One region of the Pectobacterium cacticida genome, then DNA from elsewhere that is predicted to be linked to it. Evidence: predicted binding sites of a transcription regulator. Region 1 holds the regulator's gene; the other holds the start of a gene.
The links. The regulator ArgR, encoded in region 1, controls arginine synthesis, uptake and breakdown. The targets are predictions, from matches to a motif close to ANTGAATAAAAATACANT.
Positions count from the first base shown of each region.

Region 1 (10,047 bases):
CAGCATAATTGCGCCAATCACCTGTGTACCACGCATTTTTTCTCTTAAGATAAGCACACTGGCGAACATCATCCCAACCGGGGAGAGTTGCCCAATAACCTGGGACGCCGTTGGACTCAGATACTGTAAAGACGAACTAAAGAAAACAAAATTGCCTAACAACCCTGCCGTGGCAACAAGTAACAAAATCCACCAACGACGATGACGAAAAATCCGTATCGGCGGCAGATTATGACGAGAAGACAAAATGATGCCAAGCCCTATGGACGCAATAAGAAAACGATACCAAACAACAGTATAAGGTTCCATGACTATCAGAACCTGTTTCATGGCTATCGGTAATGCCCCCCAGCATACTGCCGTAACCAGCGCCAGACAAAACCCGATCCCCGTCTGCTGTTTAGTGTTCATACTTATCCAAATGGTTGGCTCAGATCCAGAACGTAAAAAGCCCCGCAAAGAATGCGGGGCCTAAATCTGTAAGACCTAATGCGAAAAATTACGCAGCAACGATGCTGATAAATTTACGATTTTTAGGGCCTTTAACTTCAAACTGAACTTTACCATCAGTCAAAGCGAACAGAGTATGGTCTTTCCCGCAACCAACGTTAGTTCCTGCATGGAATTTGGTACCACGTTGACGAACGATGATGTTACCTGCCAGTACACTCTCACCGCCGAAACGTTTTACACCTAAACGTTGTGCGTTAGAATCGCGACCATTACGGGTTGAACCGCCAGCTTTCTTGTGTGCCATTTAATCCGCTCTCCTAATCTTAAGCGCTAATGCCGGTAATTTTCACATCAGTGAACCACTGACGGTGACCTGCTTGCTTACGGTAGTGTTTACGGCGACGGAACTTGACGATCTTCACTTTCTCGCCACGACCATGAGCAACGACTTCAGCCTTGATCTTACCGCCATCGACGAAAGGAACGCCGATTTTTATTTCTTCACCGTTGGCAACCATCAGAACCTGGTCAAACTCAACGGCTTCACCAGTTGCGATGTCCAGCTTTTCCAAGCGAACGGTTTGCCCTTCGCTTACTCGGTGTTGTTTACCACCACTTTGGAAAACTGCGTACATATAAAACTCCGCTTTCCGCGCACCCATTAATATGTTTCAGAGCGCACTATAAATATTCATAATAGGGCGCGAATTCTACGCAAAAACACTACACATGACAAGAGCAGAATCAACGTATGCGAAGAAAAAGAGAACAACGAGTGAACTGCCGTTTATCTCTCTCATTTTTCAAGTACAATCGGCGTAATAAGTTCCGTCTTGCCGATATGCAACCGCAATTTTACGGCAGTGTTGAAGACATACGTTGGCACAAATCATGAATCTAGAACAAATAACAACATTGGCTGCGCAAGATATGGCGGCGGTGAATGATGTCATTCTCAAACACCTAAATTCCGACGTCGTTTTGATTAATCAGCTTGGCCATTACATCATTGACGGCGGAGGGAAGCGGATACGTCCAATGATTGCGGTACTTGCCGCCAGAGCGCTCGCCTATGCCGGCGATAAACATATCACTGTTGCTGCATTGATTGAATTCATCCATACCGCAACATTGTTACATGATGATGTGGTAGATGAATCCGACATGCGTCGGGGCAAAGCAACCGCAAATGCCGCCTTTGGCAACGCCGCGAGCGTGTTGGTTGGTGATTTCATCTATACCAGAGCATTCCAGATGATGACCAGCCTCGAATCGCTGCGCGTGCTAGCCCTAATGTCAGAAGCTGTGAATGTCATTGCTGAAGGCGAAGTCTTACAGTTAATGAATTGCAATGACCCGGACATTACCGAAGAAAGCTATATGCGTGTTATTTATAGTAAAACAGCACGTTTGTTTGAGGCTGCGGCGCAATCTTCATCTATTCTTGCAGGTGCAACGCCAGAGCAGGAAAATGCGCTAAAGGACTATGGTCGATACTTGGGCACTGCGTTTCAATTGATTGACGATCTACTAGATTACAGCGCGGATGGTAACGTTCTGGGCAAAAACACAGGTGATGATCTCAATGAGGGTAAGCCAACATTGCCGCTACTACACGCGATGCGACAGGGTAACAAGGAACAAAGTTCGTTAATTCGTAAGGCGATTGAAGAAGGAAATGGACGTCATCTGCTCGACACCGTTCTTGCGACAATGCAGCAGTGTGGATCGCTTGAATATACGCGTAAGCGAGCTGAAGAAGAGGCAGATAAAGCGATTCTATCTCTACAGCAACTACCGGAAACGCCATACCGTATTGCGCTAGAGGGGCTTGCTCACCTTGCTGTCAAGCGCGATTTCTAACCGCGCTTGGCAAATATTATGCGGGCTTAATTTCTCTCTATGCGGCACTGTAAAACGGCGCCGCACATTTGCAAATTAATCAGTCTGGCCAGATGTGCCAGTATCCAGACGAGACAACATCGCTATCGTCCCTTCCCTTAAGATGAAATTAATTAGTCGGGTTCTTTCATCAACGGAAAGCTGATGAAAGATATGCACCCATGAAGATAGTAATGTCGGCTCATTATCGATGCGATAATACTCTGTTGGCGGATTCTCCTTCATAGAAAGAGATTGTCTGACCTCGCTCGGCAAACTACGAATAGAATATTCGACACCTCGTCCTTGAACTCCTTTCCGCCGACGCTTTTCCCAGCCGTCATCACGTGCCCGTTTGTTCAGCCCCTGCGGTGATTTAGGCAATCCACCTACGCCGACCAGCTCACTTGTTGTAAACCATTCTTTGTCCACACTCGTCACTCCTTTGTTTGTTTTGAACAGGCAGTACGTCAACTCGCCCAAAAGTTTCCATATAATAGACCATTATTACCCAAATAACTAACATTTACGCGTTACGATAACACCTAAAGCATAAAGAGATAGTCTCAATCCAATTAATAACAGGTGGCACTGCGTCCGCACGAGGCGGTAAGTCGCAAAAAACAGCATCGGCTTTTGCACCACAAAACGAGCGATCGGCCAGCACGCGTCCAATCGATCAATCAATCTCCGTGGATGAGACGCCATCTTCACTTGACGGCGTAATACCCAACTGGCGTAACGTTGCTGACACGCCAACTCGTAAAATATAAGAAATTAGGTTATCTCTTTCTTTTTCAGATAATTGTTGATAGATCTTCATCCATACAGCTAGAGAGGCTGGCTGTTTCTCAGAATACGGTGAAGGTTCAATTTCGCGTAATAGTGCTGTCTTTACCGTATCCGGCAAGCTGTGAATTGAGTACTCAACGCCCCTTCCCTGGACACCTTTGCGACGGCGTTTCTCCCACCCATCTTCACGAGCGCGCTTATTCAATCCTTGTCTGGATTTAGGAAGGCCACCGACTCCAACCAATTCGTTGGTAGCAAACCACTCTTTTTTCATCGCCTTTCATCCTGATAGTGCCGTCCCTAACAAAAACGTGCTTATTTGGAAATTAATTGGGAATTTTAAGGAAATCTAATGCTATATTATTTCCTATTAATAACGGCATGTTAGTCCAACACGTAACTAATATCCGTTATTTATACCACTAATTTACAGTCGTCTTATAGCAAATAAGGGAAGGATTATGATTTCAAGGAAACAAGACTGGCACCCTGCTGATATCATTGCTGCACTGCGCAAAAAAAACACGACGCTGGCGGCGGTATCGCGAGCGGCCGGATTAAGTTCATCGACGTTAGCTAACGCACTCTCTCGCCCCTGGCCTAAAGGAGAATGGCTGATTGCCGATGCATTGGGAATACATCCATCTGAGATTTGGCCAAGTCGGTACTACGATCCTGAAACCAATAAACTTATCGATAGAAAGAAACTCATTCGCCCCGATTAAAAAAAGGCCGGAGATTCTCTCTCCGGCCTTTTTTTAATATGCATCCAAGGGTGATCATCATCACTTCTTGATAAACGCCTCGCCTAATTCAATATCCTGCCTTAGCGTATCCAGCATGGTGTTAAGCGCGTTTTGCTCAAAAGCACTTAATGAGCCGATTTTTTTACGCTCTATAATCCCGTCTTTTCCTAACAGGACCGGCTGCGCGAAGAAGCGGGCATATTCACCATCACTCTCAACATATGCGCATTCCACTACTTCCTTTTTGCCTTGCAGTGCTCTGACGAGGGAGAGGCCGAAACAGGCTGCGGCATGCCCCATAGATAATGTCGCAGACCCACTCCCTGCTTTGGCTTCAACAACTTCTGTGCCCGCATTCTGAATACGCTTAGTCAGTTCAATAACTTCCTGCTCGCTGAATTCGACACCAGGAACCTGAGACAGTAGCGGCAAAATTGTCACACCAGAATGCCCCCCCACCACGGGCACATTAATCTCCTGCGGCAGTTTACCTTTTAACTCAGCGACGAACGTATTAGAGCGGATAACATCCAGCGTGGTGACGCCGAACAGTTTATTTTTGTCATATACTCCTGCTTTTTTTAGCACTTCGGCAGCGATAGCCACAGTAGTATTCACAGGGTTCGTAATCACGCCAATGCAAGCTTTCGGGCAAACAACAGCAATTTGTTCAACCAAATTACGCACAATGCTGGCATTAACGTTAAATAAATCAGAACGATCCATACCAGGTTTTCGCGCCACCCCGGCAGAAATCAGCACAACATCCGCACCAATAAGCGCGGGTTTAGCATCCTCACCGCTAAAACCTATCGTCTTTACAGCGGTAGGGATATGGCCCAGATCAACAGCGACACCTGGTGTAACAGGAGCAATATCGTACAGAGATAATTCTGAACCAGAAGGAAGCTGGGTTTTGAGGAGGAGTGCGAGTGCCTGACCGATGCCGCCTGCCGCTCCGAGAACTGCAACTTTCATCCTAAACTCCTTATTATCGTAAAATAAAAAATCATTCTAATTCAATAAATTAAAAAAAATACATCATAAGTGTAAGTTAAGTCTACGTACCTTTCTGCTCAGCAAAGAAGCAAGAAATAAAAATTGCTATGTCACTAATAATAAACTAAAAGCACCCTTCCGTTTGAAAGGTAACTAAAGTTAATAGGCCGGCGATCAAAAATGAGAAGCGTGTTCACAAAAAACAATCAATACACGCCATTATATTAATTTGAGCGTGCTAAGCGCGCCGATAAAAACTGATAAATTATCTACATATTTATAGCATTAAGCACGCTTTTCAAATATTCCACGCGGTGGATTAATTTGAAAACATTGATTGACACCGATGTAGCGCAATGCATTGGAATTATACGCAAATTAATTGCATAAAAATGCATAAAAATGCATAATAACCAATATCTCTACAACAACTTATCCGGTGCAGAATGCGAAACTCGACAAAGCAGGAAGATCTCGTTAAATCGTTCAAAGCGCTGTTAAAGGAAGAGAAGTTCAGTTCCCAAAGTGAAATTGTTCAGGCATTGCAAGACGAAGGGTTTGAAAACATTAACCAGTCTAAAGTATCACGCATGCTAACAAAATTTGGCGCGGTACGCACACGTAATGCGAAGATGGAAATGGTATATTGTCTTCCCGCCGAACTGGGTGTTCCTACGACATCTAGCCCATTGAAAAACCTGGTATTAGACGTAGATTATAACGATGCAGTCGTCGTCATCCATACCAGCCCAGGCGCTGCGCAACTCATTGCCCGCCTACTAGACTCCCTGGGAAAATCTGAAGGGATCTTAGGTACCATCGCCGGTGATGACACGATCTTTACCACCCCAGCAAGAAATTTCAGTGTCAAACAACTCTACGAAGCCATTTTGATACTCTTCGAGCAAGAGTTATAACTGTTAGCGTAACGCTCGCTACAGTCTATAGCTCGCCCATTTCCGCTACGTGTAGATTAGCAACACGTAGCAACCATCGCGCTTGACACTTATACCGCAGACAGCTCCGCCAGCGGCCAACGTGGCCTGACTGATACACTCAGCGTCTCACTCGTACCATGACGCAAACGTACGCTACCTGCATAGGCAATCATCGCGCCATTATCCGTGCAAAATGAAGGCCGCGCATAAAATACTTCACCACCGCGTTTTGCCATCACTTCACCTAGGCGCTGGCGCAGCGTCCGGTTTGCACTCACACCACCGGCCATAACAAGTCGTTTAAATCCGGTATCATCCAATGCGCGACGACACTTGATCGCCAAGGTATCCACAACAGCATCTTCAAATGCACGCGCAATATCGGCACGAGTTTGATCGTCATCTCCGTGGTTGCGAATGGTATTGGCGGCAAACGTTTTAAGGCCGGAAAAGCTAAAATCCAATCCTGGGCGATCGGTCATTGGACGCGGAAACGTAAAACGATGGGGATCGCCAGATTGTGCCATTTTTGACAACATTGGCCCACCGGGATAATCCAACCCCAATAGCTTCGCTGTTTTATCAAACGCTTCACCCGCCGCGTCATCAATCGATTCGCCAAGAAGACGGTATTTTCCAATGCCCGTCACGCTGATGAGTTGTGTATGACCACCAGAAACCAACAGTGCCACAAAAGGAAACTCGGGCGGATTATCTTCCAGCATTGGCGCCAGCAAATGCCCTTCCATGTGGTGTACTGGGATTGCTGGCACCCCCCAAGCGAACGCCAGAGAGCGGCCAACAGTCGCCCCCACCAATAGCGCGCCTACCAACCCCGGGCCTACAGTATAAGCCACACCATCAATATCGCTGGCCGCCAAACCAGCTTCACTGAGTGCAGCCTGAATGAGTGGCACCGTTTTGCGTACATGATCGCGTGAGGCGAGCTCAGGCACTACACCGCCATAATCAGCATGTAATTTGATCTGACTGTATAATTGATTAGCAAGCAAACCGGTTTCTGTGTCATAGATGGCCACGCCAGTTTCATCACAGGATGTTTCGATACCTAATACACGCATTGCTATTCCTACTTTAATGACTACGCAAACACATATTCATTTAATGTCGCTTGCTTCAGGCTGGAGATAGTCTACCATAATCGCCTTGTTTTCTGCGCTGACCACCATTGGGCGTTTTATGATCGCTACGACACTTTACAAAGGTGTCGGGTTTGCAGTAGAATTCCGCACCATTTTGAAAAGGCTGGCACAAGGCCAGCGGCAAACCGAATTTATTTAAGGTGAGAGGCACATGCCGGTAATTAAAGTACGTGAAAACGAGCCGTTCGACGTTGCTCTGCGTCGCTTCAAGCGTTCCTGTGAAAAGGCGGGTGTTTTAGCTGAAGTTCGTCGTCGTGAATTTTATGAAAAACCTACGACCGAACGCAAACGTGCTAAAGCTTCTGCAGTGAAACGTCACGCAAAGAAATTGGCTCGAGAAAACGCACGCCGCACTCGTCTGTATTAATTTTTGGAGGAATCGCCTCCAACGCGTGATTAATCCGCAGACTTAGCAGTTGCATACGAAGGCCGTGCTTTCCGAAAGGAAGCGCGGCTTGTTGTCGTTTATAAGTTATATCCGATGTAATTTTTTACAAAACGATATACATCAGGGGCTTATGGCTGGAAGAATCCCACGTGTATTTATTAATGACCTGCTTGCTCGCACCGACATCGTCGATCTTATCGACGCGCGCGTCAAACTAAAAAAGCAGGGCAAAAACCATCATGCGTGTTGTCCTTTCCATCATGAAAAAACCCCTTCTTTCACCGTAAACAGTGATAAACAGTTCTATCATTGCTTTGGCTGCGGCGCACACGGCAACGCTATTGATTTTTTAATGAATTACGATCGCCTTGAATTCGTTGAAGCCATTGAAGAACTGGCTACCCAATACGGCCTTGAGGTGCCTTATGAAACGGGTACTGGCACAACCCAATTAGCACGGCACCAACGACAAAGTCTTTACGAATTGATGGGACGCATTAACGAGTTCTATCGACAAGCGTTGAATGAATCAGCGGGAGTACCCGCGTTACAGTATCTGCAACGGCGTGGTTTAAGCGCAGAAGTAATTAACCATTTTGCGATTGGCTTTGCCCCTCCCGGTTGGGATAACGTTTTAAAACGTTTTGGCAGTAGTCGCGATGATCGCAGCTCATTGAACGATGCCGGTATGCTGGTGACTAACGATCAAGGCCGAATGTATGACCGTTTCCGCGAGCGGGTGATGTTTCCCATTCGTGACAAACGAGGCAGAGTCATCGCCTTTGGGGGGCGGGTATTGGGTGACGGCACACCCAAATACCTTAATTCGCCTGAAACGGAGATTTTTCATAAAGGTCGCCAACTTTACGGGCTATATGAAGCGCAGCAAAATCACGTTCAGCTAAAGCGACTGCTCGTTGTCGAGGGCTATATGGATGTGGTCGCGCTGGCGCAGTTTGGCATTGATTATGCGGTAGCGTCGTTGGGTACCTCAACAACAGCCGAACATATCCAGTTACTCTTTCGTGCCACAGATCAGGTGGTTTGTTGTTACGACGGGGACCGCGCCGGACGCGAAGCGGCATGGCGCGCATTGGAAACTGCGCTACCTTATCTGAATGATGGTCGCCAGTTACGTTTTATGTTCCTGCCAGACGGTGAAGATCCAGACACCTTGGTACGTAAAGAAGGCAAGCTTGCTTTTGAGCAGCGCATGGAGCAGGCCCATCCGTTGTCACAATTTTTGTTTGAAACCTTGCAACAGCAGGTGGACATGAGTTCGCCCGATGGTCGAACCAAACTCAGTTCGTTAGCTTTGCCGTTGATAGGCCAGGTACCGGGAGAAACGCTTCGACTGTATCTGCGTCAGCAACTCGGTAATAAATTGGGAATTTTAGACGATAGTCAGTTGGAAAAATTGCTGCCAAAAGTGTCAGAACCAGCGCAATCCTACCAACCGCCACAGCTAAAAGTTACAACTATGCGTATACTCATAGGACTTTTAGTACAAAACCCGAGGCTAGCCGCAGAGGTTCCCGACCTGGCACTGGAAGGGATTGAAGAAGACAAAGTCGCCGGTTTAACGTTATTTCAGGATCTAGTAAAAACCTGTAATGCCAGCCCAGGGATGAATATGGGGTTGCTGCTGGAAAAATACCGTGACAGCAAATACCACAAGCAGCTTGAAACGATGGCCTCATGGGACCATATGATCATTGAAGAAGAGCTCGACGAGAAGTTCAGAATCAGCTTGGCAGAGCTCTACGATCAACTATTGAGACAGCGACAAGAAACATTGATAGCCCGTGATAGAACGCACGGGTTAAACGCCAAAGAAAAAAAAGAGCTTTGGTCGTTGCAACTGGCATTGGCCAGAAGACACTGATTAAAGAGGCTTAATTGCCGATCAATAGCAGGGTTGCCCCTGCAAAGAGCCGCTACAGGGGGCAGCGGCGATAAGAAAAATCCCCCTAATGCTATTGTTAGCGAACTACGCTGACCGACACCAACCCAAATACTCTGAAGTGTGGATACCGTCTTATGGAGCAAAACCCGCAGTCACAGCTAAAGCTACTTGTCACCCGTGGTAAGGAGCAAGGCTACCTGACCTATGCTGAGGTCAATGACCATCTGCCGGAAGATATCATCGATTCGGATCAGATCGAAGATATCATCCAGATGATTAATGACATGGGCATCCAGGTGATGGAAGAAGCACCGGATGCAGACGATCTGTTGCTAGCCGAAAACACCAATGACGCCGATGAAGATGCGGCAGAGGCTGCTGCGCAAGTTCTATCTAGTGTTGAATCGGAAATCGGTCGCACCACCGATCCGGTTAGAATGTACATGCGTGAGATGGGTACCGTTGAACTGTTGACCCGTGAAGGCGAGATTGATATCGCCAAGCGAATAGAAGACGGTATCAATCAGGTTCAGTGCTCTGTTGCGGAGTATCCAGAAGCCATTACCTATCTACTGGAACAATACGATCGTGTCGAAGCGGGCGAAAGTCGCCTATCCGACTTGATCACCGGCTTTGTCGATCCTAATGCGGAAGAGGATATCGCCCCTACCGCAACGCACGTTGGCTCCGAGCTTTCAAACGACGAAATCACCGATGATGACGAGGAAGACGACGAGGAAGACGACGATAACAGCATTGATCCTGAACTGGCTCGTGAGAA
Region 1 covers NZ_CP133656.1:681,852-691,898, reverse strand. The annotation lists gene RFN81_RS03270 (DMT family transporter) at 1-411, opposite strand, end outside; gene rpmA (50S ribosomal protein L27) at 500-757, opposite strand; gene rplU (50S ribosomal protein L21) at 777-1,088, opposite strand; gene ispB (octaprenyl diphosphate synthase) at 1,345-2,316, shown strand; gene RFN81_RS03250 (DNA-binding protein) at 2,392-2,766, opposite strand; gene RFN81_RS03245 (DNA-binding protein) at 3,014-3,400, opposite strand; gene RFN81_RS03240 (helix-turn-helix domain-containing protein) at 3,588-3,851, shown strand; gene mdh (malate dehydrogenase) at 3,912-4,850, opposite strand; gene argR (transcriptional regulator ArgR) at 5,318-5,788, shown strand; gene tsaD (tRNA (adenosine(37)-N6)-threonylcarbamoyltransferase complex transferase subunit TsaD) at 5,878-6,891, opposite strand; gene rpsU (30S ribosomal protein S21) at 7,124-7,339, shown strand; gene dnaG (DNA primase) at 7,491-9,245, shown strand; gene rpoD (RNA polymerase sigma factor RpoD) at 9,401-10,047, shown strand, end outside.

Region 2 (10,047 bases), 210 kb from region 1:
CCGACGAGTAATTTCAGTCGGGTGCGCCGTTAATACCAGTTCAATCGACAGCGATTCCACGGCGTCGCGGATATCTCGTTCGGTCAGATTTTTGCTCTCTTTCAGGCGCTGAAAGGCGGTGGAAAGCTGGGCCGGATTACTCGCGGCTTCGCCATGGGGTGAAATGGTATGATACTGCTCGGCGGTATTGGTCAGGTTCAGAAACTGGCTAAATGCGCGGGCAACGGGCAACAGTTCGTCGTTAGACAGATTTTGCAGCGTGGTCAGCAACTCCTGACGATGTTTCTCACTCCCTGCGCGGGAAGACTTTGACAATTTGCGGATTGTTTCGACTTTATCAAGGATGTTTTCACCCAACGCTTCCTTGATGGTATCGCCGAGGAGCTTCCCTAGCATGCTAACGTTACTGCGCATTGCTGAATATTGTTCGTTCATAGTTACCCTGACCATCCCTACCATTTTTGTAAGTTTATTTCACTTGACATAATTTGACGCAATGCCCCCATCTAGCCACGATAAGACGAGTACGTCAATTGACGATTCCTTCTTCTCCTTATTCTTTGTACTTGCATTGATAAGGGCTTGGCAATGGGTGAAATTTAATTACAAAGGCGCAGATATTAGGGTTACTAATTAGCGAAGGAATATCGCGGACGTAGAGATTTCGCAAATGCGTCTCGATGGTTCGGCAACAGGCCCTGTCAGCCTCGCTGACAGGGCCGTTTGCAGCATCATGGGTGACAGAAATGGTGAATTACCTGCGAAATCAGTGCCCGTGTTGGTTTGATAAATTTGGTATCAATGTATTCATCCGGCTGGTGCGCCTGTTCGATCGAGCCTGGGCCTAGGACTAGCGTCGGGCACAGCGTCTGAATAAACGGCGCTTCGGTGCAGTAGTTGACAATTTCCGTTTTCGTCCCCAACAACTTCTCCACAACCGAAACCAAGCGGTGATCCGGTGGGCATTCGTAGCCGGGAATGGGGGGGTGCAGTTCGCTAATCGTCAAGCGACCCGGCCAGCGTTGACTCACCGGGGCAAGCGCGTCTGACAATAATCCATTTAGGTCGTTAAGCGTGATGCCGGGTAACGGACGGATATCCATATGCAGTTCACAACAGCCGCAGATACGGTTAGCCGCATCGCCGCCGTGAATGTGGCCGAGATTCATGGTGGGATGGGGAATATGGAAAATCGGGTTGTGATAGCGTTCCTGTAAGGTGTTACGCAGTTCCAGCAGATGGGAAATGGCCTCATGCATCAACTCAATCGCGTTTACGCCGCGTGAGGGATCGCTGGAATGACCGGATTGCCCCTGAATGCGAATGGCGCTAGACATATGGCCCTTGTGGGCGCGCACCGGTTGCAGCGAGGTCGGCTCGCCAATGATGGCGCAGTCCGGGCGAATCTGCGTGGATTCGGCGAAATACTTGGCGCCGGCCATGGTTGTCTCTTCATCTGCCGTCGCCAACACATAGAGCGGCTTGGTCAGCGTGGTTGGGTCGATATCGCGCAAGGCATCCAGAATAAAGGCAAAGAACCCTTTCATATCCGCGGTGCCCAGACCGTACAGCTTATTGTCGTGTTCGGTCAGCGTGAAGGGGTCGCGCGTCCAGCGGCCGTCGTCGAACGGCACGGTGTCGGTGTGCCCTGCCAACAGTAGCCCGCCCTGACCTGAGCCTATCCGCGCCAGCATATTAAATTTATTGGTCGTGCCGGGGACAGGTTGGACTTCCATGTGGAAACCGAGATCGCCAAACCAGCCTGCCAGCAGGTTGATTAAGGTATGATTACTTTGATCGAGTGCGCTGTCGGTGGCGCTGATGGACGGGATGGCGATCAGTGCCCGATATAGCTCAATAAAAGGGGGTAAATTCATCTTCACTGTTGACAGCCTCTGGTTAGGATAGTATCAATATTCATGCATTTATTTTGAATAAAAATACAATATTGCTCAGCGAAAGGAAACCTAAAGGTAGGGCGATAGCGATTCGTCACTTTCACTGAATTTCGTGGGCGAACAGCGTACCGACGCTGGTGAGCCTGGTTACCTGTTCCATAAAGATAAGTAAGAAGGTTTACGGATCCCATGCTGAATACGCTGATTGTTGGTGCAAGTGGTTATACTGGCGCGGAGCTCGCACTCTACCTGAACCGTCACCCACAGATGAACATAACCGCTTTGATGGTCTCTGCGCAAAGTGTCGATGCAGGAAAACTGATTTCTGATTTACATCCGCAGCTCAAAGGCATCATCGATATGCCGGTAAAACCGCTTACCGACGCCGAAGATGCAGCGAAAGGCGTGGATGTCGTTTTTTTGGCGACGGACCATAAAGTTAGCCACGATCTGGCTCCGGTTTTTCTGGCGGCGGGCTGCACTGTTTTTGATTTATCCGGTGCGTTTCGTGTTCAGAGTGCCGATTTTTATCGTCGCTATTACGGCTTCGAACATCAACACACGGATTGGCTGGCAAAAGCGGTCTACGGGCTAGCTGAATGGCGCGCAGACAGCGTGAAATCGGCGCAGTTAATTGCTGTCCCTGGTTGTTATCCGACGGCGGCGCAGCTGGCGCTGAAGCCGCTGCTGGATGCACAACTGCTGAATCCGGCGCAGTGGCCGGTGATTAACGCCGTCAGCGGCGTGAGCGGGGCGGGGCGCAAAGCGTCGATGACCAACAGCTTCTGTGAGGTCAGCCTGCAACCTTACGGCATTTTCAACCACCGCCATGAACCTGAGATTTCGACGCACCTCGGCACGCCAGTAATCTTCACGCCGCATTTGGGCAACTTCCCACGCGGTATTCTGGAAACCATTACCTGCCGCCTGCAACCGGGCGTCACCCAGCAGGATATCGCCGAAGCCTATCACAACGCTTACCACGATAAGCCGCTGGTTCGCCTCTATGATAAGGGCGTACCGGCGCTGAAATCCGTTGTCGGCCTGCCATTCTGCGACATCGGTTTCGCCGTTGATGGGGAGCATCTCATCGTGGTGGCAACCGAAGATAATCTGCTGAAAGGCGCAGCGGCTCAGGCTGTGCAATGTATGAACATTCGTTTTGGTTTCCCGGAAACCCAAGCGTTAATTTAATGACTACTGGTCGCGACATTTCGAGGCACAACGCATCATGAATCCGTTAATTATCAAGTTAGGTGGCGTTTTACTGGACAGCGAAGAAGCGCTGGAGCGTCTGTTCACTGCGCTAGTGGCTTATCGTCAAGCGCATCAGCGTCCGCTGGCCATTGTGCACGGTGGCGGTTGTCTGGTGGATGACCTGATGAAAAAACTCGCGCTGCCGGTAGTGAAGAAAAACGGCCTGCGCGTCACGCCTGCCGATCAGATCGACATCATTACCGGTGCGCTGGCGGGGTCTGCGAACAAGACGCTGTTGTCATGGGCGAAGAAGCATGACATCAATGCGGTTGGCTTATGTCTGGGCGACGGCGGTAGCACTAAGGTCACCCAGCTAGATGAAGCGCTGGGCTTTGTGGGCAAAGCGGAAGCGGGATCGCCTGCGCTGCTAAACACGTTGCTGTCAGCAGGCTACCTGCCAATCGTCAGTTCCATCGGGATTACGGCGCAGGGCGATCTGATGAATGTTAACGCCGATCAGGCGGCGACGGCGCTGGCGCAGACATTGGGCGCGGATTTAATCCTGCTGTCCGATGTGAGCGGCATTCTGGATGGCAAGGGCCAGCGGATTGCCGAAATGACGGCGGAAAAAGCCGAGCAGCTAATTGCTCAGGGCATTATCACCGATGGCATGATTGTTAAGGTCAACGCCGCGCTGGATGCCGCGCGTGCGCTGGGGCGCTCGGTTGATATCGCCAGCTGGCGTCATGCCGAGCAGCTACCTGCGTTGTTCAATGGCGTAGCGATTGGTACGCGTATTCTGGCGTAAGTGGTTTCTGAGTATGGCATGATGCGATACCAACATGAATGATATTTTTAGGAGTACGGGTTATGGCTTTGTGGGGCGGTCGGTTTAGTCAGGCAGCAGATCAGCGTTTTAAACAATTTAATGATTCACTGCGGTTTGATTACCGTCTGGCGGAACAGGACATCGTTGGTTCGATCGGCTGGTCGAAAGCGCTGGTGACGGTCAATGTGCTTAGCGAACAGGAGCAGCAACAACTAGAACAGGCGCTGAATGCGCTGTTGGTTGAAGTGCAAGCCGATCCTGAGATGATCCTGCAAAGCGATGCGGAAGATATTCATAGCTGGGTTGAACAGCGCCTGATCGAGAAAGTGGGTGATTTAGGTAAAAAGTTGCATACCGGTCGTAGCCGTAACGATCAGGTCGCAACGGACCTAAAACTGTGGTGCAAAGCACAGATCGCTGAACTGCTACTGTCGATACGCCAGTTGCGCCAGGCGTTGGTGACGACGGCGGAAGCGAATCAGGACGCGGTGATGCCTGGCTACACCCACTTGCAACGCGCACAGCCGGTGACGTTTGCGCATTGGTGTCTGGCTTATCATGAAATGCTGACGCGTGATGAGAGCCGTTTGGAAGATACGCTAAAGCGTCTGGATGTCAGTCCATTGGGTTGCGGGGCGCTGGCGGGAACGGCCTATCCGATCGATCGTGAGCAACTGGCGGGTTGGCTGGGATTCGCTTCGGCCACGCGTAACAGCCTGGATACGGTTTCTGATCGCGATCATGTGTTGGAACTGCTGTCCGATGCGTCGATCGGCATGATCCATCTGTCGCGTTTTGCCGAAGATCTGATCTTCTTCAACAGCGGCGAAGCGGCATTCGTTGAGCTGTCTGACCGAGTGACATCTGGATCTTCCCTAATGCCGCAGAAGAAAAACCCAGATGCGCTGGAGCTGATTCGCGGTAAATGCGGTCGTGTTCAGGGGGCATTGACCGGCATGATGATGACGTTGAAAGGCCTGCCGCTGGCGTATAACAAAGACATGCAGGAAGACAAAGAAGGGCTGTTTGACGCGCTGGATACCTGGCACGATTGCCTGATGATGGCGGGGCTGGTGCTGGAAGGTATTCAGGTGAAACGTCCGCGCTGCAAAGAGGCTGCTGAGCAAGGTTATGCGAACTCGACAGAGTTGGCGGATTATCTGGTCGCAAAAGGCGTTCCGTTCCGTGAAGCACATCATATCGTGGGTGAGGCGGTGGTTGAGGCCATCCGTCAGGGTAAAGCACTGGAAGCACTGCCGCTGGCCGATCTGCAAAAATTCAGCGCCGTGATTGGCGAGGATGTCTACCCGGTTCTGGCGTTGCAATCCTGTCTGGATAAGCGAGCTGCACAGGGTGGCGTGTCACCGCAGCAGGTCGCTAAAGCGATCGGTGATGCGAAGCAGCGCTTAGCTTAAATCGCTCGCTTCGTTAAGTCATACCTTCCGTTCCCCCAACGTTGGTGTTCCACGTTGGGGGAATTTCAGTGTTACCCCTCTGATTCTTCTGCAAATTATCGTCTGCCCATACGCATATGGAATGCGGCTCGCATTTTACCGCTTAACCAACTCTTCTTCGGAATTGTTTCTGGACATCCATACAGTATCATTTTACCTTGACCGACAGCGTGACAAGTGGCGGAGGCAACATGGATATCAGCGTATTTTATGGTCTGGGCGGTGGGGCGGTAGGCCTACTGATTGGCTGGTTGATTGCCAGCCTGATTCATCAGCAAAAACTGGCTCAACATGATACCGAGCAACGCTTGCTGGCACAGACATTACAACAAGCGCAACAGTCGCTCAGTGAACAGCAGCAGGCAAAGCAGCAGGACGAACAGCGATTACGGCAAAACGAGTTGGAATTGCGCGAGGTTCATGCTCGACTCTCGGCCAGTCATGAAAAGCTGCAACAGTTGAGTGATCTCCGCGCAGAGTGCGTGCAGTTAAATCAAGAACTGCGGACGCTACGTGAAATCAATAGCGCGCAGGAAGCGGAACTGCGTGAAGTCACCATTCGGCTGGAAGAGACGCGCATGGCGGCGGAAGAGAAACAGCGATTGCTGGTAAACAGTGAACAGCGGCTGACCACGCAGTTTGAGAATCTGGCAAACCGCATTTTTGAACAGAGTGGCCGCAAAGTGGATGAACAAAATAAACAGAGTCTGGATAAGCTACTGGTGCCGTTGCGCGAACAACTGGATGGATTCCGCCGTCAGGTTCAGGACAGTTTCGGCGCAGAAGCGCGTGAGCGCCACACGCTAGTGCATGAGATCCGTAATTTACAACAGTTGAACGCACAGATGGCGCGCGAGGCCATCAACCTGACGAAAGCACTAAAAGGCGATAATAAAACGCAGGGTAACTGGGGCGAAGTGGTGTTAAGCCGCGTATTGGAAGCCTCCGGTCTACGTGAGGGCTACGAATATCAGACTCAGGTCAGTGTACAAACGGGGGCCAATAACCGTTTGCAACCGGATGTTATTGTGCGTTTACCGCAGGGCAAAGATGTGGTGATCGATGCCAAGATGTCACTGGTCGCTTACGAGCGTTATTTCAATAGCGACGACGACACCGAGCGTCACGCGGCGCTGAACGAGCATCTGCTCTCGGTACGTAGTCATATTCGGCAATTGAGCAGCAAAGATTACCAGCAACTTCCGGGGTTGCGTTCGTTAGACTATGTGCTGATGTTTATTCCGGTTGAACCCGCCTTTCTTGTCGCCATCGATCGCCAGCCCGAGTTGATCAACGAGGCGCTAAAGCACAATATTATGCTGGTGAGCCCAACGACGCTGCTGGTGGCGCTACGTACCATCAATAACTTATGGCGCTATGAACAACAGAGCCGCAATGCGCAGCACATCGCAGAAAAAGCGTCTAGGCTGTACGATAAATTGCGTTTGTTTGTCGACGATATGGCCGCGTTGGGTCAGAGTCTGGACAAAGCGCAGGGGACTTATCGTCAGGCAATGAATAAACTGTCTTCCGGGCGTGGTAACCTTATCGGCCAGGCCGAGGGGTTCCGCGCGCTGGGCGTAGAAATTAAACGCCCGATTAGCCCATCACTGGCGGAAATGGCAACGGCTAATCAGCATGGCGAGCCGTCAGCATGGCCTGATTCCCCCGCGGCCGAGGTCACGTCATCGGTCGTAAAAACCAAGGATGAAGTTGGGCAACCCACGTAGCGGCAGAGTAAAGTATAGTGGTTTGACATGAGTAAAGATGTCGCAAGATTGGCGCTCTGTCAGGCGAAATTAGAGCAGTGGGCTTTTTACCCAGGTCTGGTACACTCTCATCATTAATGGGTAGACCCGAAATTTGACTGAAATAGTAGGCGGATAAGATGGCAAGTGAGCAGGACAATACGGCCGACTTTGGTTTTCGGACTGTCGCCAAGGATGAAAAAGAAGTCATGGTGGCTGAAGTTTTTCATTCTGTAGCAGCAAAGTATGACCTGATGAATGACCTGATGTCCTTTGGTATTCACCGTATCTGGAAGCGTTTCACCATCGAATGCAGCGGCGTTAGACGCAACCAGCGCGTGCTGGATCTGGCTGGTGGTACCGGAGATTTGACCGCTAAGTTTTCCCGCATGGTTGGTGAAGATGGTGAAGTTATTCTGGCGGACATCAATGCATCCATGTTGAAGGTGGGCCGCGAGAAACTGCGCAATAAAGGTATTATCGACAACGTTAGCTACGTGCAAGCTAATGCTGAAGCGCTGCCGTTCCCTGACGACTTCTTCGACTGTATCACTATCTCTTTTGGTCTACGCAATGTGACAGACAAGAGCCAAGCCCTGCGCTCCATGTACCGCGTACTTAAACCTGGTGGTCGGTTGCTGGTGTTGGAGTTTTCCAAGCCGATAATTAAACAGCTGAGTACCGTGTACGATGCCTATTCTTTTCACGTCTTGCCAAGAATTGGTAAAGCGGTGGCTAGTGATGCTGGGAGCTATCGCTATCTGGCAGAATCCATTCGCATGCACCCCGATCAGGAAACGCTGAAAGGGATGATGAGCGACGCCGGTTTTGACAGCGTTAACTATTTTAATCTCACCGGCGGCATTGTTGCGCTGCATCGTGGATTTAAATTCTGATTGGAAACGCCGATGCTGCTAACCTCCTTTCTAACTGCCGCGCTGGAAACGGCGCTGAATCGGTTGCTTTTTCACGATACCGTTTCTTGCGATCGAAGCATGAAATCTGCCCGCCAGCGGTTACAGGGGAAGACACTCCAGATCGCGCTGGCTGAGCTGGATGCACCTTTAGTCCTGGTATTTAGCGAGCAGCGGCTGGATGTTGTCAGCCAGTGGGGCGATTTGGCGGACTGCCGCCTGAAAACACGCGTTCCGGTTCTGATGAAACTCCGCGATCGTCAACAGCTTTCATCGCTAATGCGTAACGGTGAGTTAGTGATTGAAGGCGATATTCAAGTCGTTCAACAATTTATTGCATTATGCGATCTTGCGGAGTGCGATCCGGCTGAATGGTTATCGCCGTATCTGGGGGATATTGTCGCTGAGGGGCTAAGCCAGACGGCGCAGAAAACGTGGCGTTTCCTGACAAGGTCGCTACATCAGCAGGAGCATTTTTTGTCTGAAGCATTAACGGAAGAGTGGCGACTGGCACCGGGAAAATTGGAAAATGTCTGGTTCCATGAGGAAATTGTTGCGCTGGATAAATCGGCCGATATGTTGTCCGAACGGCTGGCGAAGCTGGAGGCGTTACGATGACGCCCAGTGAATTACGTCGCCTCTTAGACATTGTCCGTGTGTTATTGAGCTATGGTCTGGATGAACTCATTCCTAAAATGCGCTTGACGCTTCCGCTGCGAGTGGGTCGCCGCCTGTTGTTCTGGATGCCTAACCGCCACAGTAATATGCCGTTGGGGGAACGTCTGCGTTTAGCGCTTCAGGAACTGGGGCCTGTGTGGATCAAGTTTGGGCAAATGATGTCGACGCGGCGCGATCTATTCCCGCCGGCTATTGCCGACCAGTTGGCAATGTTACAAGACAAAGTTGAACCGTTTGATGGCAAGCTGGCGCGTGAGCAAATCGAACGGTCAATGGGGGGAGTCCCTCTCGAAACATGGTTTGACGATTTTGACATTAAGCCGCTGGCCTCGGCCTCTATCGCACAAGTGCATACCGCCCGTTTGAAAAGCACGGGAAAGGAAATCGTTATTAAGGTGATTCGCCCGGATATTCTGCCTGTTATTAAAGCCGATATGCGCCTGATGAAACGTCTGGCTGGCTGGCTGCCGCGTCTATTGCCGGATGGTCGCCGCCTGCGGCCACGTGAAGTGGTACTGGAATACGAAAAAACGCTGCTTGATGAGCTGAATTTATTGCGAGAAGCGGCTAATGCCATCCAACTGCGGCGGAATTTCGAGAATAGTCCAATGCTATACGTGCCGGAAATCTATTCGGATTATTGTAGCGAAAGCATGCTGGTTATGGAGCGTATTTATGGCATTCCGGTGTCCGATATTGATACGCTGAAAGCCAATGGCACGGATATGAAGTTACTGGCGGAACGCGGGGTTCAGGTATTCTTTACCCAGGTATTTCGCGATAGCTTCTTTCATGCGGATATGCATCCTGGCAATATCTTTATCAGCTATGAGCATCCCGAGGATCCGCAATACATTGGGATTGATTGCGGTATCGTTGGATCGTTAAATAAAGAAGATAAACGCTATCTGGCTGAGAATTTTATTGCTTTCTTCAATCGTGATTATCGTAAAGTTGCCGAGCTGCACGTAGATTCGGGCTGGGTGCCAGCGGATACCAATGTTGCCGATTTCGAGTTTGCGATTCGCACGGTCTGCGAGCCTATTTTCGAAAAGCCGTTGGCGGAAATTTCTTTCGGTCATGTATTATTGAATTTGTTTAATACGGCGCGTCGCTTCAATATGGAAGTTCAGCCTCAACTCGTGTTGTTGCAAAAGACGTTACTGTATATTGAAGGCGTCGGTCGGCAACTGTATCCGCAACTTGATTTGTGGAAAACGGCTAAGCCATTTCTGGAGAATTGGTTAAAGCAGCAAGTGGGTCTGCCTGCGGTCTTTCGTGCGCTGAAAGAAAAAGCGCCGTTCTGGGCGGAAAAACTGCCGGAAATTC
Region 2 covers NZ_CP133656.1:469,373-479,419, forward strand. The annotation lists gene ppc (phosphoenolpyruvate carboxylase) at 1-435, opposite strand, end outside; gene argE (acetylornithine deacetylase) at 732-1,883, opposite strand; gene argC (N-acetyl-gamma-glutamyl-phosphate reductase) at 2,088-3,092, shown strand; gene argB (acetylglutamate kinase) at 3,130-3,903, shown strand; gene argH (argininosuccinate lyase) at 3,966-5,339, shown strand; gene rmuC (DNA recombination protein RmuC) at 5,570-7,108, shown strand; gene ubiE (bifunctional demethylmenaquinone methyltransferase/2-methoxy-6-polyprenyl-1,4-benzoquinol methylase UbiE) at 7,267-8,022, shown strand; gene ubiJ (ubiquinone biosynthesis protein UbiJ) at 8,035-8,658, shown strand; gene ubiB (ubiquinone biosynthesis regulatory protein kinase UbiB) at 8,655-10,047, shown strand, end outside.
Region 2: a site for ArgR is predicted at 1,930-1,947, ahead of argC (N-acetyl-gamma-glutamyl-phosphate reductase). Genes of this name have one in related genera too.